3 regions of the Flexivirga oryzae genome follow, and region 1 is predicted to be linked to each of the others. Evidence: riboswitches for the same ligand, from Rfam matches in the RefSeq annotation. Region 1 holds a riboswitch; each other region holds the start of a gene.
What was found. Region 1 has a riboswitch for cobalamin ahead of FHU39_RS15580 (hypothetical protein). Riboswitches for the same ligand answer to the same signal wherever they lie in the genome.
Positions count from the first base shown of each region.

Region 2: linked by a shared signal. The riboswitch ahead of metE (5-methyltetrahydropteroyltriglutamate--homocysteine S-methyltransferase) and the one ahead of FHU39_RS15580 (hypothetical protein) in region 1 are both predicted to bind cobalamin.
Region 3: linked by a shared signal. The riboswitch ahead of FHU39_RS19920 (ribonucleoside-diphosphate reductase subunit alpha) and the one ahead of FHU39_RS15580 (hypothetical protein) in region 1 are both predicted to bind cobalamin.

Region 1 covers NZ_JACHVQ010000002.1:528,593-535,631, forward strand. Annotated here, with positions in the region: gene FHU39_RS15565 (ECF transporter S component) at 1-475, opposite strand, end outside; gene FHU39_RS15570 (ATP-binding cassette domain-containing protein) at 481-2,046, opposite strand; gene FHU39_RS15575 (energy-coupling factor transporter transmembrane component T family protein) at 2,043-3,134, opposite strand; gene FHU39_RS15580 (hypothetical protein) at 3,131-4,114, opposite strand; cobalamin riboswitch at 4,193-4,330, opposite strand; gene FHU39_RS15585 (nucleoside/nucleotide kinase family protein) at 4,372-5,013, shown strand; gene FHU39_RS15590 (RNA polymerase sigma factor) at 5,272-5,796, shown strand; gene FHU39_RS15595 (hypothetical protein) at 5,777-6,577, shown strand; gene FHU39_RS15600 (MoaD/ThiS family protein) at 6,694-7,039, shown strand, end outside.
Region 2 covers NZ_JACHVQ010000001.1:2,616,348-2,623,386, forward strand. Annotated here, with positions in the region: gene FHU39_RS12350 (Maf family nucleotide pyrophosphatase) at 1-103, shown strand, start outside; gene FHU39_RS12355 (MFS transporter) at 108-1,391, opposite strand; gene FHU39_RS12360 (MFS transporter) at 1,556-2,824, shown strand; gene FHU39_RS12365 (MBL fold metallo-hydrolase) at 2,859-3,668, shown strand; gene FHU39_RS12370 (MFS transporter) at 3,673-4,980, opposite strand; cobalamin riboswitch at 5,112-5,324, shown strand; gene metE (5-methyltetrahydropteroyltriglutamate--homocysteine S-methyltransferase) at 5,379-7,039, shown strand, end outside.
Region 3 covers NZ_JACHVQ010000004.1:155,170-162,208, reverse strand. Annotated here, with positions in the region: gene FHU39_RS19945 (ABC transporter permease) at 1-90, opposite strand, end outside; gene FHU39_RS19940 (ABC transporter ATP-binding protein) at 96-1,238, opposite strand; gene FHU39_RS19935 (alpha/beta hydrolase) at 1,278-1,976, opposite strand; gene dcd (dCTP deaminase) at 1,973-2,548, opposite strand; tRNA gene FHU39_RS19925 (tRNA-Gly) at 2,651-2,721, shown strand; cobalamin riboswitch at 2,989-3,200, shown strand; gene FHU39_RS19920 (ribonucleoside-diphosphate reductase subunit alpha) at 3,335-6,151, shown strand; gene FHU39_RS19915 (ribonucleotide-diphosphate reductase subunit beta) at 6,148-7,039, shown strand, end outside.

The sequences.
Region 1 (7,039 bases):
TCTGGAACGGCAGCCAGGGACCGACCCCGGCGGTCAGCAACGCCGACGCGAAGAGGGACGTGCACCCCAGCACGAAGCCGAAACCCGGCCCGAACACCCGCCCGGCGAGGATCAGCAGGAAGAACACCGTCTCGATACCCCCGGTGCCGCCACCGGTCGGCCGCAACGCGGCATCGACCGCCGACAGCACGCCGAGCATCGCCAGCGCCTTGGAATCCATGCCGCCATCGGCGAATTCGGCGAGTACGACGACGACCAGCAGCGGCAGCGTCACCGCGAAGATGATCGGCGCGTCGGTCACGTGGGCCGTGTCGGTGGCAGCGTGCCGGGTCAGCAGCGGCCAGCAGAACATCGCCAGCCCGGCGATCGAGACCAGCACGAGGACGACCGCGGACCGCAAACCCACGGGCACCGCGGAGCCGCCCAGCCGCGCCACCAGATCGGCCGGCCGGTCGGGGGCGGCGCGGTCGGTCACCGGGTTCACGCGGAGCCCTCGAGCGCCACCGCGACGTCACCGACCGTCAGGAAAGGCTCCGGTGCCAACACTTTCGCCACCTGTGGCGCGAAGATCGGCGATGATGCGACCACCTCGGCGGTCGGCCCGTCGGCGATCACATCGCCGTCCGCCAGCACGACCACCCGATCGGCCAGACCGGCGACGAACTCGACGTCGTGGGTGGCCACCAGGACCGCGTGCCCGCCACGAGCGAGCAGGTCCAGCTGTTCGGTGAGTCTCTCCTTGGCCAGGTAGTCCAGACCACGCGTCGGCTCGTCCAGCAGGAGCACACCCGGGTCACCGGCGAGCTGGATCGCCAGCACCAGCGAGAGCCGTTGGCCCTCCGACAGATCGCGCGGATTCTGCCGGTCGGGGATCCCCGGCGCGAGCCGGTCCAGCAGGTCCCGCGCGGCCGGTCCCGCGACCGCGCACTCCTCGCCGACGGTCTCGAGATAGAGCAGGTCGGCCGCCGTCTGCGGGACCAGAGCCACCGCACCCGTGGCTCCCGCCGTCTCCACCCCGTCGACCAGCACCGAGCCGCCCGCACGCGCGCCGCTCCCCTGCAGTGCCCACAGCAGGGATGACTTCCCCGACCCGTTGCGCCCCATCAGCGCGGTCACCGTGCCCTCGGCCAGATCCAGGTCGACCCCGCGCACCGCGACGTTCGCGCCGTACCGCACCGTCACACCACGCGCGGCGAGCGCCACGTCACCCGCCGAGCGGGTGCGTGCCGCCGGCGCCCGCAGCGATGACCGCAGCGGCCGCGCAGCGCGCCGTGCGTCCCGCACCGACAACGCCAACGGCGCCCACGAGCAGAGCCGGCCGAGCCCGACCACGGGCGGCGCAACCGGTGAGTCGATCATCAGGGTCGCCGGGTCGCCGCTGCGTACGACGCCGTCGCCCGGCAGGACGATCAGCGAATCGGCATACTGCACAGCGCGTTCCAGCCGGTGTTCGGCCATCACGACGGTCGTGCCCAGATCGTGGACGAGACGGGTGATCGCCGCGAGCACCTCTTCGGCCGCGCCCGGATCGAGCGCCGAGGTCGGCTCATCCAGCACGAGCACCGAGGGCGAGGTCACCAGGGCGGCTCCGATCGCGACGCGCTGCTGCTGCCCACCCGACAGCGTCGCCAGTGAGCGGCTGCGCAGCTCGGCGATCCCCAGCAGGTCGAGCGTCTCCTCGACGCGCTTGCGCATGGTTGCCGGCGGAACGCCCAACTGCTCCATGCCGTAGGCGAGTTCCTCCTCCGCCGTGTCGGCGACGAAGCCGGCCAACGGATCCTGCCCGACCCGGCCGACGACCTCCGCCATCTCGCGCGGCGGATGGTCGCGGGTGTCCAGTCCGCCGACGATCACCCGACCGGACAACCGCCCCCCGGTGAAATGCGGCACCAGCCCGTTGACGGTCCCCAGCAGAGTGGACTTCCCGGCGCCGGTGCGCCCCACGACGAGCGCGAGCTCGCCTTCCTCGACCACCAGGTCGACGTCCGCCAGTTCGGGCGGGCGGCTGTCGTCGTACCGCACCGACACGTCGGTCAGCTCGATCACGCCGGCACCTCCTGATCCTGTATGGCGCGCGGCGGCGAAACCACCACCGCGACCAGCCCGACCACGGCGGCGAGCAACGGCAGCAGGTCCACGATCGGCCATTGCACCGGGTCGGTCGACGTACTCAGGTGTGCCGGAGCGTACTTCGTCGCCAGCAGCATCAGCACGCCCGCGGCGAGCCCGCTGGCCGACACACCCCACGCCGCGAGGTCGAACGGGTCGGGCCGATACCGCGTGACCGTGCGTTCGCGTGCGGTGAAGGCCAGCCCGGCCGCAGCCAGCAGTGCGCCGAACACGAAGGCGGGCCAGCGGAACACGGCGGCCGCCTGCCCGTCCAGCACACCGAAGATCCCGATGCAGACGGCGATCAGGCCGACCAGCGTCAGCACGGCGACGGCCCGGCGGGTCCGCGGCGGGGTCGCCCCGCGGCGGCCGTACCCCCGCGAATCCATCGCCGCCGCGAGCAGCAGCGACCGGTCGAGCGCATCGCCGAGCACGGGCACGATCATCCGCCGCACCAGGTGCCACCGTCCCCCCGGCGCCGGCCGCAGCCGTTGCGCGCGTCGCACCCGCGCGATGCTCTCCGCCAGCTGCGGGAACACCGAGACGGCGACCACCACGACGGTCCCGATGTCGTAGAGGCTGATCGGCACCACCTTGAGCAGTCGCTTCGGGTTCGCCAACGAGTTGGCGGCGCCGACGCAGATGACCATCGCCGCGAGGTGGAGGCCGTCATACAGGCCGTCGAGCAGGTCGGACAGGTGCACCGGGCCCAGCAGGGTGATGCCGGCCGCCCAGTCGGGCAGCGGGATCCGCGGCAGGTCGACCAGCACCGGTCCGGTCCCGACGGCTCCGAGCAGACACCGGAACAGGACGCGGATGACGACGATGAAGGCACCGAGGGCCAGATAGACGCGCAGCGACCGCGCCCACGGGGCGTTGCCGCGGCGGGCCACCACCACGAAGCAGGAAACCCCGATGAGCAGCAAGAGCAGCAGCGGGTTCGTGGTGAACGACGCCGCCACGGCCAAGCCGATCGCCCAGAGCCACCAGGCGAGGGGGTGGACCGGAGCCCGCAGCCGCTTCACCCGAGGTTGCGCCGACGGATGATCGCGACCGCGGCCCCGCCGATCGCCAGCACCGCGAGCACGCCGCCGCCGACGGCGGTGGTGGCGTTGATGCTGCTGGACTTGTCGGACTCGTTGATCAGCCTGTCGCTGTCCGCCAGCCTCGCGCCGCCCGCGGCGACGGCGCCGCCGGACGTCGAACCGCTCGACGCCGAACCCGCGGCCGAGGCCGAGGTCGACGTGCCGCTCGCTCGCCGCGACTTCTTCGCGGCACGACTCGACGACGTGGTGTGCGACGTGTGGGCCGTCGCCGGTGCGGTCGAGGACGGACGTGACCGGTGCGCGGTGCTGCTGTGGGCGGACGGCGCCGGGTCGTGCCTCGCCGCGGTCGTGGACGGCGGCGCAGTGGTGGTCGTGTGCCGGGGCGGCGCGGTGGTGGTCGTATGACGAGGCGGTGCGGGCGGCCGGGTCGTCGTGTGGGTGGCGGTCGGCTTCGGTTTCGGCGCCGGGCGGACCGGGGCCACACCCGGGGCGACCTTGCTGCCGGTGGAGAAGGCCCAGCCCTCGAACCCGCCCGGGATGACGTGGTGGCTCGCGGCACCCTCGCTGCTGTAGCTCCAGGCGCCGCCGTTCGGGGCGTGCCAGTAGCTCCAGTAGGCGGTCGTCGGGGAGGCGTTGACACACGGGTCGGAGGCGGGCTTCCCGTAGAGCCGGCAGACGAAACCGGGCTGCCGGGCCGCCATCGTGACCGGGACCCCTGCGGCCTGCAACGCGTCCAGCCCGGTCGCGCCGCTGCGGACGGGCGCGCACCGCACCGCGACTCCCCCACCCAGGCTCCGGAAGTCCACCACCACGGTCACGCCCGTGCTGGAGGTGCAGTAGCCGTTGTAGCCGGCCGCGCGAGCCGGCGCCGCCGTCCCGGCATACAGCACCCCGCTCGCAGAGATCGCGAGCGCGCCGGCGGCAGCCGAACGCATCAACCGGCGGGGTGCGGCGGGCATACGGGGTGGATCCTTTCGGACCGCGGAACGCCACGCGCGACCCGAGAATCGCCCGAGACTGCAGTCCGCGGCAGTCGTTGTCGGTCTTCCGGTGGCGCAGGTGTTCCGGCTCACGACGTCGGGTCGTTCACGGCTGCGGGTCAGCGCCGGAGTCACACCGGCTTCCCCTGCTCGCACCTCGGACGCTCGGCCTGAGCGTCCGCCGAAAACGGTAGCACCGCTTGTGCAAAGACCCGGAATGCCGCAAAGTCCTGCCCGTGACGTCGATCCGCGAACTCAATCCCGACCGGGCCGTCCGTGCACTGACCCGGCTCGCCGACGGCACGGACCGGGTGATCGTCGGGATCACCGGCGCTCCGGGCGCGGGCAAGTCGACGGCCGCCAAGACCCTCGCCCGGCGCTGCACCGCCAGCGGCGTGCCCACGGTGGTGGTGCCGATGGACGGCTTCCATCTGGCGCAGGCGGTGCTGGAGGCGCGCGGCTGGGCGCCGGAGAAGGGCGCGCCGCACACCTTCGACGGGGCCGGGTACGTGGCGCTGATCGAGCGGATCCGCCGCGAACGACGCTGGTCGGTCTGGGCGCCCGCCTTCGAGCGGACCCTGGAGGATCCGGTCGCCGGGTCGATCGAGGTCGCACCGCAGACCCGTCTGGTCATCACCGAGGGCAACTACCTGCTGTCGCCCGACGAACCGTGGTCGGAGCTGCCCGGGCTGCTCGACGCGGTCTGGTATGTCGACACGCCCGACCAGCTGCGGCTGGACTGGCTGATCGCTCGCCGCCGCAGGTACGGCGCCACCATGCAGGAGGCGACCGACCTGGCCCTCGGCCCGGACGAGCGCAATGCCGAGCTGATCCGGGCGTCCCGCGACCGGGCGGACGCGTTCTTGCAGGTGGAGTGAGCCGCGTCATACCACCGGCCAGGCAACCTCGGCGCCGCTCGAACGTCTTCCCACCATGAGACGTGACGCAGGGGCGGCAGGGCGGGGCCTTCGGGCTCCCTCCCCGCGCTGCGTTACCCATCGACGCGATCACTGGTTAAGGTCGGAGCGAGGGGTCGGGGCCTCATGACGGTGAGCGCACCCGCCGTGTATGCCGAGAGGCCGTATCGCGTGGGAGGTCGGATCCGTGACCGTGGATCTGCGGCCACCCGCGGCGCGATGACCGCCGACGACTCGGTCGACCTGGCCGAGCTCTACCGCACGCACCACCTGCAGATGGTGCGGCTGGCGCGGTTGCTCGTCGACGACCTGGCCAGCGCCGAGGACGTCGTGCAGGAGGCGTTCCTCGGGATGCACCGCAACCGGGCGGCGCTGCGCGACTCGGGGGCGGCCGTGGGCTACCTGCGGCGGGCCGTGGTCAACCAGTCCCGCTCGATGCTGCGCCGCCGCCGCACGGTGCGCGCGCACCTCAAGGTCGCCGAGCCGGAGATCGCACCACCGGCCGACAGCGAGGTGCTGCTGGCCGAGGAACACCAGCAGGTGCTGCGCGCGGTCGACCAGCTGCCACCGCGGCAACGCGAGGTCCTGGTGCTGCGCTACTGGTCCGACATGTCCGAGGCGGAGATCGCCGCCGCCCTCGGGATCAGCAAGGGAACTGTGAAATCACAAGCAAGCCGGGCAATGACCGCTCTGGCACAGATCATGGCCGAAGGAGGCGCATCCGATGAGTCAGCACCACGATGACGACGACCTGGAGCGTCGCCTCCGGGCGGCCTTCACCGCCAAGGCCGAGCAGATCGGTCCGCACGACCTCGACACCGACCGCGAGGACGCGGTCGCCGCGTTGCTGCGCGAGCCCGCGCGGCCCGGGCGCGTCCGCAAAGTGGTGTCCGGCATCGGCATCCTCGCCGCCGCGGCCGCGGCGGTCGGGGTGGTGGCGCTCGCCATACATCCTTCGCAGCAGCACACGACCACCGCGCTGCACCCGGTGACGACGGCCGCGTCGACGGGTGTGGTCAGTGTTGCGCCGCCGACGCAGACGACACCGAGCACGACCGCGGGGGAGACACCCCACATGGGGCAGGCGACGCCGGACAACCAAGTGGGCACGCAGTCGCAGCCGCTGACGACGACCACCACGACGACGACGTCGACCAGCACGACCACGACGCCGCCGAGCTCGTCGACGACCCGCACCGCCCTCAGCGCCGGAGGGACCCAGGGGTCGTCGAGCAGCAGCACGTCCAGCAGCAGCACCCCCACCGACCGGTCCGGTGCGATCCCGCTCGACGGTCAACGCACCGTGCCGGTGCCCGAGGGCCTCACCTGGGAGGTGACCGCGGAGACCGACCGCACCCGGACGGTCCGCATCACCTACCTGCCCACCGACATCGAGGCCTGGTGGGGCACGCACCTGCCCGCGCAGGGCTGGGAGGAGTCGGCGGACCACGGGTGGACGATCCCCGGCACGGCGTATGCCGTCAGCCCGATCACCGACAAGGGGTCGTTCACCGTCACCTGGTGATCCCGGGCCGCGTTCCGGAACGAGTGTCTACAGAGTGAGACGCTTTGACGCGCTCCCATGCCGGATGGTTATCTTTCTAATCACGTTCAGTTAACCAACCGCTCGGAGAGGTAACCATGACTGCCGTGACGGCTCGGCCCCGACGCTCGCGCGCCGATCGGCCAGCGCCCGACTGGGACCTGGTTTACAAGCGCAACTACATCGAGCGACTGAAGCGGGACCGCCCGCCGATGAACGTGCGCGAAGAGCTGCCCGAGCTGATCGCTCGCGGTTACGAGGATATCCCAGAGGAGGACATCGTCCGCCTCTACTGGTGGGCGCTGGCGCACGACAAGCCGAAGATCGGCACGTTCATGGTGCGCATCAAGGTCGCGGGTGGCCTGGTCAACGCGGCGCAGGTGCGCGCGCTGGCCCAGATCTCGAACGACTACGGGCGCGGCGAGGCCGAGCTGACGACCCGCC
Region 2 (7,039 bases), on a different contig from region 1:
GCGCATCGAGGGCGACCATCACAACGTCGTGGGGCTCAGCCTGCCGGTGCTGCGGGACATGTTCGGCGAGGTCGGGGTGACCTTCGACCAGGTGCGCGGCTGACGCCTCACAGGGTCTCGGCGGCACCGCCGGGGGCGTTGCTGACCGCCGAGATCCGCATCAGTCGCGGGAAGCCGAGCACCAGCAGACCGGACACGACCAGCAGCCCGGCGAAGATCTCCATCGCCTCCCTGCCACCGATCGTCCCGATGAGTAGGCCCATCACCGCCGGCGCGAGCGCTGTCAGCACGAGCGACAGCACGTTGTCGGCGCTCAGCACCCGGCCGAGCCGATCAGCAGGGGTCTTCGCGGTGAGCACCGCGACCACCGCCGCGTTGCACGGCGCAAGGAGGAAGGTCGCACACGCCATCAGCAGCATGAGCAGGATCGGCGCCTCCACGAACGCCATACCGGCGAACGCGATGGCACCGATCACCGGGGTGAGCAGCATCAGCACCCCCACGCTGAGGCGCTGCAGGATGCGCGCCGACAGCAGCGACGCGACCAGCATGGACAGCGCCATCGAGCTCGAGACCGCACCGATCCAGGTGGTGTCGGTACCTCGCTGCTGCATCGTGATGGTCACCGACACGACCAGCCCGGTGCCCACGAAGTTGAGGAAGATCGACAACAGGGTGATGGTCCGCAGCAGGTCGTCACCGAACAGGAAACGCAGGCCGGTGCGGATCGACGGCACCAGCGCCTCACGGTCCTCCGCTGCTGCGCCCGGGAGTGGCGTGCGCACACGCGACGCACACACGATCGCGACCAGGTAGCTGATCACGTCGGCGACCATCGGCAGGCCACGCGCGATCCCGAAGAGGAAGCCCCCGATCGGCGGTCCCGCCAGGCCGGCGGTCGCCGACCGCACCTGATTGTTGACGGCTGCGCGCGGAATGTCCTTCCTGCGCACCACGTGACGCACCGCAACCTGCTCGGCGGGACTGTAGAAGCCGTTGGCGACCCCACCGCACGCTGCGGCGATCATCAGGTGCGGCACGGTGATCCGGTCGGCGAAGGCGGCGATCGCGACGGTGAGATAGGAGACCGCCCCGAGCGCAGCGGCGGCGATCATGGTGCGTCGCCGGTCCCACCGGTCGACCAGTGCGCCGGCCGGCAGCCCGATCAGCACCAGGGCCATCGTCGTCGCACCGGCGACCAGGCCGACCGCGAGCGGGCTACCCGTCGCTGCCAGCGTGATCAGCGGGAAGGCGATGCTGCTCATCCGGCTGCCGAGGCTGGACACCGCACCGCCCGCGATGAGGTAGGCGTAGTCCCTGTTCCTGCGCAGGGGGAGGCGCGCCGCGTCGTCGGTCCACACCGTCGCGCGCCCCCTCTCGTGCACTGTCACGACGCTCCACCCTGCCATCCTGCGGACGGCAGTTGTGCCAGCGGAAGGTAATGGTTTGGTCACAGCGCGATCTCGACCGTCACCACAGCCCCACGAGCCCCCGTGCGCCAGTAGCGTCCGCACTGACCGTGAATGACTGCTTGCGTTGAAGGAGCACCATGTCGATGACATCTCCCCGCACCAAGCTCACCTCGGACCAGCGCAACGCGTTCGCCGCCGCCTACCTCGGCTGGGCAATGGACGCCTTCGACTACTTCCTGGTGGTGCTCATCTATGCGCAGATCGCCAAGGACTTCGGCAAGTCGCTGACCGAGATGTCGCTGATCACGACGATGACGCTGATCATGCGACCGGTCGGTGCGTTCATCTTCGGGCTCTGGGCGGACCGGGCCGGACGGCGCATCCCCCTGATGGTCGACGTGTCGTTCTACTCGGTGATCGGGTTCCTGTGCGCGTTCGCCCCGAACTTCTGGGTACTGATGGTGCTGCGCATGCTCTACGGCATCGGGATGGGCGGCGAATGGGGCCTGGGCGCGGCGCTGGCGATGGAGAAGATCCCGACGAACCGGCGGGGCTTCTTCTCCGGTGTCCTGCAGGGCGGCTACTCGATGGGCTACCTGATGGCGTCGCTCGCGTTCCTGGTCGTCAACACCTGGTGGGGCCTCAACTGGCGCTGGATGTTCGCGCTGTCGATCGTGCCCGCGCTGATCTCGCTGATCATCCGCTCGCGTGTCGAGGAGTCGGAGGTATGGCGGGAGAGCCAGCAGCGTTTCCGGCAGACGACGACGAGCGTCGCCGACATCGTCAAGAACCCGACGATCTGGAAGCGCTTCATCTTCCTGGTGTTGCTGATGACCGCGTTCAACTGGATGAGCCACGGCACCCAGGACGTCTACCCGACCTTCCTGAAGGAGACGACGGACCACGCCCTCGGCTTCGCCAAGTCCACGGCGACCTGGATCGCGGTGGTCTACAACATCGGGGCGATCATCGGTGGTGCGATCGCCGGCGCCCTGTCGGAGCGGTACGGACGCAAGACCATCATCATCCTGTGCTCCGTGCTCGGCCTGCCGATCGTGCCGCTGTTCGCCTACTCGACGTCGCTGGGCATGGTCATCCTCGGCTCGTTCCTGATGCAGGTGATGGTGCAGGGTGCGTGGGGCGTCATACCAGCGCACCTCACCGAGATGTCACCCGACGAGATCCGCGGGTTCTATCCGGGTGTCACCTATCAACTCGGCAACTGTCTCGCCGCGTTCAACCTGCCGATCCAGGAGTCGCTCGCGTCGTCGCACGGTTACCCGTTCGCGCTGTCCGCGACGATCATCCCGGTATTCATCGTGGTCATCATCCTGACGCTGTTCGGCAAGGAACAGAAGGGAATCCACTTCGGCACACGCGATACGAGCGTGGTCGCCGAGTCCACCGCTTGACTTCGAGCGCGCTCGAGGTCACAGGATGGTACCCATGATCACCTGTGCCACCTGTGCGGTGGAGTATGACGAGGCCGCGGCCGATCGCGACTGCCCGATCTGCGCCGACGAACGACAGTACCTGCCGGTCGGGGGCCAGCTCTGGACCGATCTGGCGAAGCTGGCCGCCGACGGCAACCGGGTCGAGGTGCTCGACCTGCGACCGGGACTGACCGGCCTGCGGACCGAGGTCGGCATCGGGCAGACCGGGCTGCTGGTGCAGACACCGGAGGGCAACCTGCTGTGGGACCCACCGGGTTTCCTCGACGAGGAGGCCGTCGCCGCGGTGGCCGAGCGCGGCGGGATCCGGTGGATCGCGGCGAGCCACCCGCACATGTTCGGGGTGCAGTTGCAGTGGTCGGCGGCGTTCGACGACGCACCGGTCTACGTCAACGCCGCGGACACGCAGTGGCTGGGCCTGCGTGGTGCGGCGATCACCGAATGGACCGATGAGTTGCACCTGGCCGACGGGCTCACGCTGCACCGCGTCGGCGGGCACTTCCCCGGCAGTGCGGTGGCGCACTGGTCGGCGGGTGCGGACGGACGCGGCACGCTGCTCAGCGGTGACACGATCATGCCGAACCCGGATCACCGCACGGTCAGCTTCATGCGCTCCTACCCCAACCTGATCCCGTTGTCCGGCAACGTGGTCCTGCGCATCGCGGAACGGGTGAAGCCGCTGGCGTTCGACGAGATCTGGAACAACTTCGGTGTCGCGGTGCCGACCGACGCGGCTGCCGCGGTGCAGCGTTCGGCGCAGCGGCACGCCGCGTGGGTCCGCGGGGACTTCGACCACCTGACCTGAGGCGTCACGCCGCGGCGGCGTCGGGCTGGGGACCCTGGTCCACCGGCGGCACGTCGGCCAGCAGCGGCATACGACGCAGCGGCCCGACGAGCCCGACCACGAGCGCGCTCAGCAGGGCGAGTCCGCCGAGCACGACGAGCGACACCTCGCCGTTCCACCACTCCACGAACAGGCCGCCGACGACGGGTGCGAGCGGTGACATCGCCATCAGCGTGGTCATCAGGGCGCTCTGCACCCTGCCCTGCATCGCTTCCGGCGTGATCAGCATGACGTAGGTCATGAAGCCGGCGTTGACTGCCGGGATCAACAGGAATCCGACCGCGAGCAGCACCAGCAGCACCGGGTAGCTGTGCACGAATGCACACGCCACCAAGCACGTCCCGAGCAACACCGTGCCGACGATCAGCGCGCGCCCGGCGGCCAGCTTCTTCAGTACGATCGCGGACAACAGCGCGCCGACGATCGTCGCGACCGCGATCGCGGTCTCCGCCAGCCCGATACCCACGGGTCGGACACCACGTTCCTGCAGTACGACGATCAGCACCAGCAGGAACCCGTTGACCGCGAAGTTGAGCAGGGTCGCGACGACCACCACCGGTCGCAGCACCTCGTGACGCCAGACGAACTTCAGACCGGATCGCATTGCCTGCAAAGGCGGTTCGTGCTCTCCACCTTCGGGCCGCGGCGCCGGGAGCGGGGTGCGGACCAGCAGTGCAGCGGCGGCGGACACCACGTAGGAGACGACGTCGGCGAGCACCGGGAGCGAGCGGGAGACCGAGAAGAGCAACCCGCCCAGCGGAGGTCCGATCAGCCCGGTCACGCCCTGGCGGCCCTCGACGGCCGACATGGCGGTGCTCAGGTCCGGTGCCGGCACCACCGCTTTGGTGGCGAGCGTGTCCGCCGGGCCGAACACCGACTCCGCGGCACCGACGACCACACCGGCGACCACGAGGTGGGCGATGGTGAGCAGATCGGCGGCGTAGGCCACTACGACCGTCGCGTAGGCCGCCGCCGCGACGAGCGCCGACCAGACCATCGCCTGCCGTCGGTTCCAGCGGTCGACGAAGGCCCCGGCGGGCAGCCCGGCGACCACGAGCCCCGCGACCACGGCTCCCCCGACGAGTCCGGCGAGCGCCGCACTGTGAGTCATCCACAGGGCGAGCAACGGGAACGCCAGCCCGCTCATCCGGGAACCGATGCCGTTGAGCGTGTTGCCGACCACCAACAGCTGGAAGTCCCTGTTACGCCAGAGAGCCGGGCGTTTCGCGTCGGTCGGCAATTCGTCGCACATCGCGTCCCCCGGTGATGTCATGGGAACAGCCTCCTCCAGCCACAATTTTTCACAACTGAATTTGCGCATCATCGGTGCCCCGCTGGACGAGGTCCTCGGCGTCGGGGAGACCACGGATCGAACCGCCCCACGCGGCCCGGCAGAGGATCAGTAGGCTGCTGCTCGCGACAGGTTCGCGTCATACCGAGTGATCGGTGTGCGCGTCGCAAGAGGGAACCCGGTGCGAGTCCGGGACTGCCCCGCAGCGGTATGTGAGAACGACCTCCGTCACACGCACTGGCCACCAGCCGGGAAGCGACGGACAGTAGGCGCCTTTCGACGGCCTGCTCACGAGTCCGAAGACCTGCCTGTCGCCCGAGCCCGAACCCGGGCACGGCCGATTCTGTGACCTCTCGGGTGGGTCGCGAAGGAGTATGACGATGACCGACAGCACCACTTCCACGACCGTTCTCGGCTGGCCACGCCAGGGCCCGAAGCGGGAACTCAAGCGAGCCATCGAGGCCTACTGGGCCGGCCGTTCCAGCGCCGACGAGCTGCACGACATCGCCGCAGCATTGCGCGCGGATGCGTGGAAGCTCCTTGCCGACAACGGGATCGACGAGGTACCGACCGGCGACTTCTCCTACTACGACCACGTGCTCGACGCTGCGACCATGGTCGGCGCGATCCCGCAGCGCTACCGCGACGCCGCCGACAACGACCTGGACGTCTACTTCGCAATGGCGCGCGGCAACGACACGGTCGCGCCGCTGGAGATGACCAAGTGGTTCGACACCAACTACCACTACCTGGTGCCGGAGCTGTCGCCCGGGACGACGTTCACCGCGGACGCCTCCCGGCAGCTCGCCCACCTCGCGCAGGCCACCGCGGCGGGCCACCCCGCGCGACCGGTCCTCGTCGGCCCCCTGACCTTCCTGTTGCTCGCCAAGCCTGCGCCGGACGCACCCGCCGACTTCGACCCGCTGACGCTGCTCGACCCGCTGCTCGAGGTGTATGTCGAGATCCTCGACCAGTTGCAGGAGGCCGGAGCGCAGTGGGTGCAGCTCGACGAGCCGGCACTGGTGCTCGATCAGCCGGCGACCGTGCTGGAGGCGGCGCGGCACGCCCTGGGCCGGCTGGGCTCCGCGATGAAGCGCCCGCAGCTGGTCGTCGCCAGCTACTTCGACGCCCTGCAGGGTGCGTTCGAGGTGCTCGCCGACGCGCCGGTGGACGGCCTGGCGATCGACTGCACCGTCCCCGACAACGTGACCGCGATCCTGGAGCACGGACTCGCCGGCAAGCGCCTGGTCGCCGGGGTGATCGACGGCCGCAACATCTGGGCCGCCGACCTGGACGACCGGCTCACCACGCTGCGCCGGCTCGCCGAGCGCGTCGACGACCTGGTCGTCGGCACCTCCTGCTCGCTGCTACACGTCCCGCTCGACGCCGCCAAGGAGACCGCCGTCGACGACGAGCTGCGCAGCTGGCTCGCGTTCGCCCGCGAGAAGGTGCTCGAAGTGCGCACTCTCGCAACGGCGCTCACCGACGAGACGGCCGCCGCACCGGCGCTCGAGTCGGCCCGGAACGCTCTCGCGTCCCGACGCGCATCGGCGCGCACCTACAACGACGCCGTGCGCGCGCGGATGGCCGCCGTCACCGACGCCGACGCCCACCGCGGCGCTGGGTACGACGAGCGGCGGACGCTGCAGCAGGAAGCGCTCGGCCTCCCGCTGCTGCCGACGACCACGATCGGCTCGTTCCCGCAGACCGACTCGCTGCGCAAGGCCCGGGCGGCACTGCGCCGCGGCGAGATCGGCCAGGCGGCCTACGACGCGACCATGCGGGACGAGATCGCCGCGGTCATCGAGTTGCAGGAGCAGCTCGGCCTGGACGTGCTGGTGCACGGCGAGCCGGAACGCAACGACATGGTGCAGTACTTCGCCGAGCAGCTGGACGGCTACCTGGCGACCACCCACGGCTGGGTGCAGTCGTACGGCACCCGGTGTGTGCGACCGCCGATCATCTTCGGCGACGTCTCCCGTCCCGAGCCGATGACGGTCCGCTGGTGGCAGGCCGCGCAGTCGATGACCGAGCGTCCCGT
Region 3 (7,039 bases), on a different contig from region 1:
GCCGATCAGCAGCGGCAGACCCGCCAACCAGGCGTGCTGGATCCCCCTGCTGAGGATGTCGGACCAGTGGTCCTGGATGAAGGAGAGCATCGGGGCTACTTGTCCAGCGAGAGGCCGGCGTGCTCGGGCGCGATGTCGGCCTCGTCGACCGGTGGGCGATCGGTCGCCTCGATGGCCTGCAGCACCTCGTGGGCCCGCACGGTGCCGAGCAGCCGCCCGTCCTCCCCGGCGATGACTCCCCGCCGACTCGGTGACGACAGCGCGGCATCCAGGGCCGCCCGCAACGGGCCCGAAGCGCGCGCCACCGTGCCGCCGCGGTGCAGCATCGCCGGCTCGATGGGCGCGGCGATCTGGCCCGGCTGGACCCAACCGGCCGGCCGGCCGTCGTCGACGACGAGCAGCCACTCGTCCCGGGTCGCCGCGCGCGCCTGCTCGGGCGTCGTGCCGAGCGGCACCGTCGGCTCCGCCGCCAACGGCAGTTGCGGTGTCTCGGTGAAGGTCAGCGCGCGATAACCCCGGTCGCGGCCGATGAAGTCCGCGACGAAGTCGTCGATCGGGTGCGCGAGCAGGTAGGCCGGATCGGCCAACTGCGCGAGTTTGCCGCCGACGCGCATCACCACGATCTGGTCACCGAGCTTGAGCGCCTCGTCGATGTCGTGGGTCACGAAGACGATCGTCTTGCCGAGATCGCGCTGCAGCCGTAGGAACTCGTCCTGCAACTGCTCGCGCACGACGGGGTCGACCGCGCTGAACGGCTCGTCCATCAGCATCACCGGCGGATCGGCGGCCAGCGCACGTGCCACGCCGACCCGCTGCTGTTGTCCTCCGGACAGCTGCGACGGCCACCGGTCGGCGAAATCTCCTGGCAGTCCCACGAGTTCGAGCACTTCGCGAGCCCGCTCGCGGGCCTGCTGCTTCGATGTCCCGAGCAGGACCGGCACGGTGGCGACGTTGTCGACCACCCTCTTGTTGGGGAAGAGCCCGGCGTGCTGGATGACATAGCCGATGCCGCGCCGGAGCTTGGCCGCGTTGACGGCCTGCACGTCCTCGTCATCGATGTAGATGTGCCCGCTGGTCGGCTCGATCATCCGGTTGATCATCCGCAGGGACGTGGTCTTGCCACAGCCGGACGGGCCCACCAGGACGGTGATCTTGCCGGTCGGCGCCTCGAAGGAGAGATCGTCGACGGCCCTGTCTCCCCCGCCGTAGGTCTTGACCACCTGCTCGAAGCGGATCATGGTCATCAAACGTAACGCAGCGGACCGACATTCCCCTCGCTACCGCGGGTCGAGCAGCGTCTGCGCCAGGAACCTGGTCGTATGCCGGTGCCAGGCACGTGCCTGCAGCAGCATCGCGTGCCAGTCGGCCAGTTGTATGCCGCGCGCGTCCCCGCCGGCCTCGGTGATGCGCCGCACCAGCGTCGCGCTCTCCCGCGGATCGGTGACGACGTCCTTGCGTCCGTGCAGCAGCAGGGTGTGCCGACCCAGGAATGGCTGCACGTCATACTGCTGCGGGATCCACGGCGCCATACCGACCACGGCCACGACACCCTCGCTCCCGGCCAACTCCAGGGCGACCCGGCCGCCCATCGAATGTCCGACGAGCGCGACCGGCAGGCCGGGGTAGAGGTCGCGCACCCGGCGCAGCGCCCACCGGGCGTCGACGACCGGTGACCGTTGCTCGCCGTTGTAGCCGCGCACCGCGTCCCGCAGGGTTGCCACGCCGACCCGCCCACCCAGGTCCGCCTCGATGCGGCGACCGACGGCGAGCATGCGCAGCAGTGGCGGGGTGCGTTTGGTGGTGCGTTCCAGGCCGTGCTCGGCCCCGCCGTGCAGCAGCAGCGCGATCGCATCGGGCGTGCGCCGCCCGTCGGGCAGCGTGAGAAACGGGTGCGCGCCGTCGTGCGACGGGCCGACCTCGAAACGCTGGCTTCCCGTCACCGCCCGACGCCCCAGCAGCACATCGGCGCGCGTCACACGTCGGTCCGGTGGAAGTTCGCGTAGGAGCGGCTGGCCGTGGGACCGCGCTGCCCTTGGTAGTGCGAGCCGTACTTCTCACTGCCGTAAGGGTTTTCGGCTGGACTGCTCAGTTGGAAGAAGCACAGTTGGCCGATCTTCATGCCCGGCCAGAGCTTGATCGGCAATGTCGCCACGTTGGACAGTTCCAGCGTCACGTGACCGGAGAACCCGGGGTCGACGAAGCCGGCGGTCGCGTGGGTGAGCAGGCCGAGCCGGCCGAGGCTGGACTTGCCCTCGACGCGCGCGGCGATGTCGTCCGGGAGCGTCACCTGCTCGTACGTCGAGCCGAGGACGAACTCACCGGGGTGCAGCACGAACGGCTCACCGGGCTCTGTCTCGATCAGCCGGGTCAGTTCGTCCTGTTCGGCCGCCGGGTCGATGAACGGGTACTTGTGGTTGTCGAACAGCCGGAAGTAGCGGTCCATCCGGATGTCGATGCTCGACGGCTGGATCATCGCCTCGTCGTAGGGCTCGAGACGGACCCGGCCGGCATCGATCTGGGCACGTATGTCGCGGTCGGAGAGCAGCACGGTGGTCACGCTACCGGGCGGGCGGTTGCCGCGTGGCGGGCGTTGGTGAGTTAGACTCCTGCCGGTCCGAGCGAGCGCCTGTCGGCGACCGTTTCGCGGCACGCGAGTGTAGTTCAATGGTAGAACATCAGCTTCCCAAGCTGAATACGCGAGTTCGATTCTCGTCACTCGCTCTTCGGAGCTTTCCCCAGCGCCCCCCATCGAGTCCTCCGCGTCGTGCGGAGTTGACCGAGAGGCTCAGAAACACCCTCACCGGCTCAGTAAATGCCCGGCGCGACTGCGGTATTTCTGAGCCTATCGGCGTCTTGTGAGCCTGTCGCCGAGTGGTTTCTCCGCGTCATTCCGCCGATTTGACATCGATGAAATTACACGTTTGCAACTACAGCATGTGGGGGCTTGGCAAACAGGACACCACTAGATAGTGTGTCTGTTGCAGCTGGTTCGAGTGTTGCGACTGTCGTCATACGACGGTCGCAGCACCCGAGGAGAGAGGGAAGCCGGTGAGAGTCCGGCACTGCCCCCGCAGCGGTGAGTGAGGACGAAAGTCGTCATCAGCACTGGGCTGACCGGCCCGGGAAGCGACGACCGGTAGGTGTGCGCGGCCGCGCACGGAGTCACGAGTCCGAAGACCTGCCACTGCCCCGACCGCGCACTCGCGGGCGGGTCCGACCGCAGCCCGCGCGGGAAGGGCTGACGAACGAGCGGCAGCGAGCCACGTGCCCTGCGCTGCCCGCTCGCCGTCCTCCTCGCCGGACCGACAGTGAGGGAAGACGGGAGACAACGCACGTGGCCATACACGTCACCAAGCGCGACGGTTCACGCGAGCCGTATGACGCAGACCGCATCAACCGGGCGATCGAGCGAGCCGCAGACGGCCTGCCGAACGCCATGGCGATGACCATGCAGATCGCCTCGGAGCTGGCGATCACGCTCTTCGACGGGATCACCACCGAACAGCTCGACGAAGCCGCGATCTCGGTGGCCGTCCAGAACGTCAAGGACGACCCGGACTTCGACGTGATCGCCTCCCGGCTGCTGCTCAAGACGATCTACAAGAAGGTGCTCGGCGACTTCGAGACACAGTCGGAGCTCGCGCTGCTGCACCAGGCACGTTTCCCCGGCTACGTGCGGGAGGCCGTCGAGGACGGACTCTTCGACGCGCGCCTCGCGTCGGCGTTCAACCTCGAGCAGCTGGCCGCCGCCCTCGATCACCACCTGGACGACGGCCTGCGCTACATCGGCATCATCACCCTCAAGAACCGTTACATGGCAACGGATTCCAGGCGGCAGCCGTTGGAGGTGCCCGCATACTTCTGGATGCGCGTCGCCATGGGAATGTCGGTGAACGAGAAGGACCCGACGCAGGCCGCCATCGGCTTCTACCGCAAGATGGCGTCGCTCGACTACCTCGCCGCCGGCTCGACCCTGGTCAATGCAGGCACCAACACCCCGCAGCTGTCGAACTGCTTCGTGATGCAGATGGACGACGACATCGAGCACATCGCCAAGTCGATGCGTGACGTCATGTGGCTCACCAAAGGTACTGGTGGCATTGGTCTTTCGGTCTCCAAACTGCGCTCTGAGGGTAGCCCGATCCGGAGCAACAACACCACCTCCACCGGCCCGATCCCGTTCATGCACACGATCGACTCAATCCTGCGCGCCGTGTCCCGTGGCGGGAAGAAGTTCGGCGCGCTGTGCTTCTACATGGAGAACTGGCACCTGGACTTCCCGCAGTTCCTCGACCTCCGGCAGAACGCCGGCGACCCCTACCGGCGGGCCCGCACCGCCAACATAGCGGTCTGGTTGTCCGACGAGTTCATGAAGCGCGTGGTGGCGGACGACGACTGGTACCTCTTCGACCCCCTGGAGACTCCCGACCTGGTCGAGCTCGTCGGTGACGACTTCTCCCGGCGGTACAAGGAGTATGCCGCCCTCGCCGAGACCGGAAAACTGCGCTCCTTCAAGAAGATCCGGGCGCGCGCACAGTGGAAGTCGATCCTCGTGTCGCTGCAGACCACCTCGCACCCGTGGCTGACCTGGAAGGACACCATCAACCAGCGGGCGCTCAACGACAACACCGGCACGATCCACCTGTCGAACCTGTGCACCGAGATCACCCTGCCGCAGGACCGTGACAACGTCTCGGTGTGCAACCTCGCCTCCATCAACCTCTCCCGGCATCTGGTGGATGATGAGTGGGACTGGGACCGGCTCGCCGAGTCCGTCCGCGTCGCCGTGCGACAGCTCGACAACCTGATCGACATCACGCGTTCGTCGGTGCCCGAGTCCGAGCACTCCAACGACCAGAACCGCGCAATCGGCCTGGGGTTCATGGGATTCACCGACGTGGTGGAGAAGCTCGGCCTGTCCTACGCATCGGAAGAAGCCGCGGACCTCATCGACCGGCTGGCCGAATTCATCAGCTGGCACGCGATCGATGCGTCGTGTGACCTCGCCCAGGAGCGCGGCGCCTACCCGAACTTCGAGGGGTCCGGCTGGTCACGTGGCCTGGTCCCGATCGACACCCTCGAGGTGCTGGAGCGGCGTCGGGCGGTCGAGGTCGACGTGCCACGGACCAGCCGGATGGACTGGGACGTTCTGCGGGAACGCGTCAAGGACGGTATCCGCAACGCAACGCTGATGGCGATCGCGCCGACGGCGTCGATCGGCTTGGTCGCCGGCACCACACCCGGACTAGATCCGCAGTTTTCACAACTGTTCTCACGCACGACCTCGTCCGGTAAGTTCCTGGAGGTCAACCGCAACCTGGTTGCGGCGTTGGAGGAGCGCGGCCTGTGGGACGCGGTCCGTGAGGAACTGCTCCGCTCGCGCGGCGACCTGTCGGTCGTGCCCGGTGTGCCGGAGGACCTCCTGGAAATCTTCCAGACGTCGTTCCAGTTGCCTCCCACGGCATACCTGCAGGTTGCGTCCCGAGCCCAGAAGTGGATCGACCAGGCGATCAGCCGCAACATCTACCTGGAGTCGCGCGACATCGGCGGCATGAGCGACCTGTATGTCGATGCCTGGCGCAAGGGTGTCAAGACGACGTACTACCTGCACATGAAGCCACGGCACCGTGCCGAGCAGTCGACGGTCAAGGTCAACAAGGCCGTCGAGAGCGGCCGCGCCGGAGGCGGTTTCGGCTTCGCACGGCGGGCAACGACTGAAGCTGACGCATCGGAACAGACGGGCGGACTTCGATCCGCTCCTCCGCTTCGCTCCCCCGCGACTCAGCCAGCGCCCGTGGATGCTCCCATCACCCAGCCAGCGCCCGTGCATGCTCCCATCACCCAGCCAGCGCCCGTGCATGCTCCCATCACCCAGCCAGCGCCCGTGGATGCTCCCATCACCCAGCCAGCGCCCGTGCATGCTCCCATCACCCAGCCGGCGCCCGTGGATGCCCCCGTCGCCCAGCCGGCGCCCGTGCATGCTTCCATCACCCAGCCAGCGCCCGTGGATGTCCCCGTCACCGAGCCGGCGCCCGTGCATGCCCCCGTCACCCAGGCGATGCCCGTGGCTGCTGCGGATGCGGAGTTCGCCGAGGGCTTCACCTGCCCGACCGACCCCCAAGAACTGCTGAACTGCGAGGCATGCCAATGACATCCACTACTTCGGACACGAGGAGTTCGATCCTCGGCACCGGCATCGAAGATGCCCTGCTCCTGAAGCCGATCCGTTATCAGTGGGCCTACGACCTCTACAACCAGGCCGTCGCGAACACCTGGTTCCCACATGAGATCCAGCTGGGTGAGGACCTTGCGGACTTCGAGCGGATGACCGACGAGGAACGCCACGCGGTCACCTTCCTGATGAGCTACTTCAATCCGAACGAGTTGCTCGTCAACAAAGCCCTCGCCTTCGGCGTCTATCCCTACGTCGGCGCCGCGGAGGCACACCTCTACCTCGCCAAGCAGATGTGGGAGGAGGCGAACCACTGCATGGCGTTCGAATACGTCCTGGAGACCTTCCCGATCGACCGTGCCGAGGCCTACGCGGCGCACGTCGACATCCCGTCGATGGCCGCGAAGGAGGAGTTCGAGGTCCGCTACATCCAGCGGATGGCCGAGCAGACCCTGGACATCTCGACGACCGAGGGCAAGCGCGACTTCGTGCGCAACCTGGTGGCGTACAACGTTGTGCTGGAAGGTATTTGGTTCTACAGCGGCTTCATGGTCGCACTGAGCTTCCGGCAGCGGAACCTGCTGCGCAACTTCGGCTCGCTGATCGACTGGATCGTGCGCGACGAGTCGCTGCACCTGAAGTTCGGCATGAACCTCATCCTCACCGTGCTGGAGGAGAACCCCGACCTGCAGACGCAGGAGTTCGCCGAAGAGATCCAGCAGATGATCTTCGACGCGGTGGAGATGGAGGAGCAGTACAACCGCGATCTGCTGCCGCGAGGGATCCTCGGCCTCAACGCCGACTACATCAACACCTATGTGCGCTACCTGGCCGACCGCCGGTTGGACGAGCTCGGCTTCGGACCGC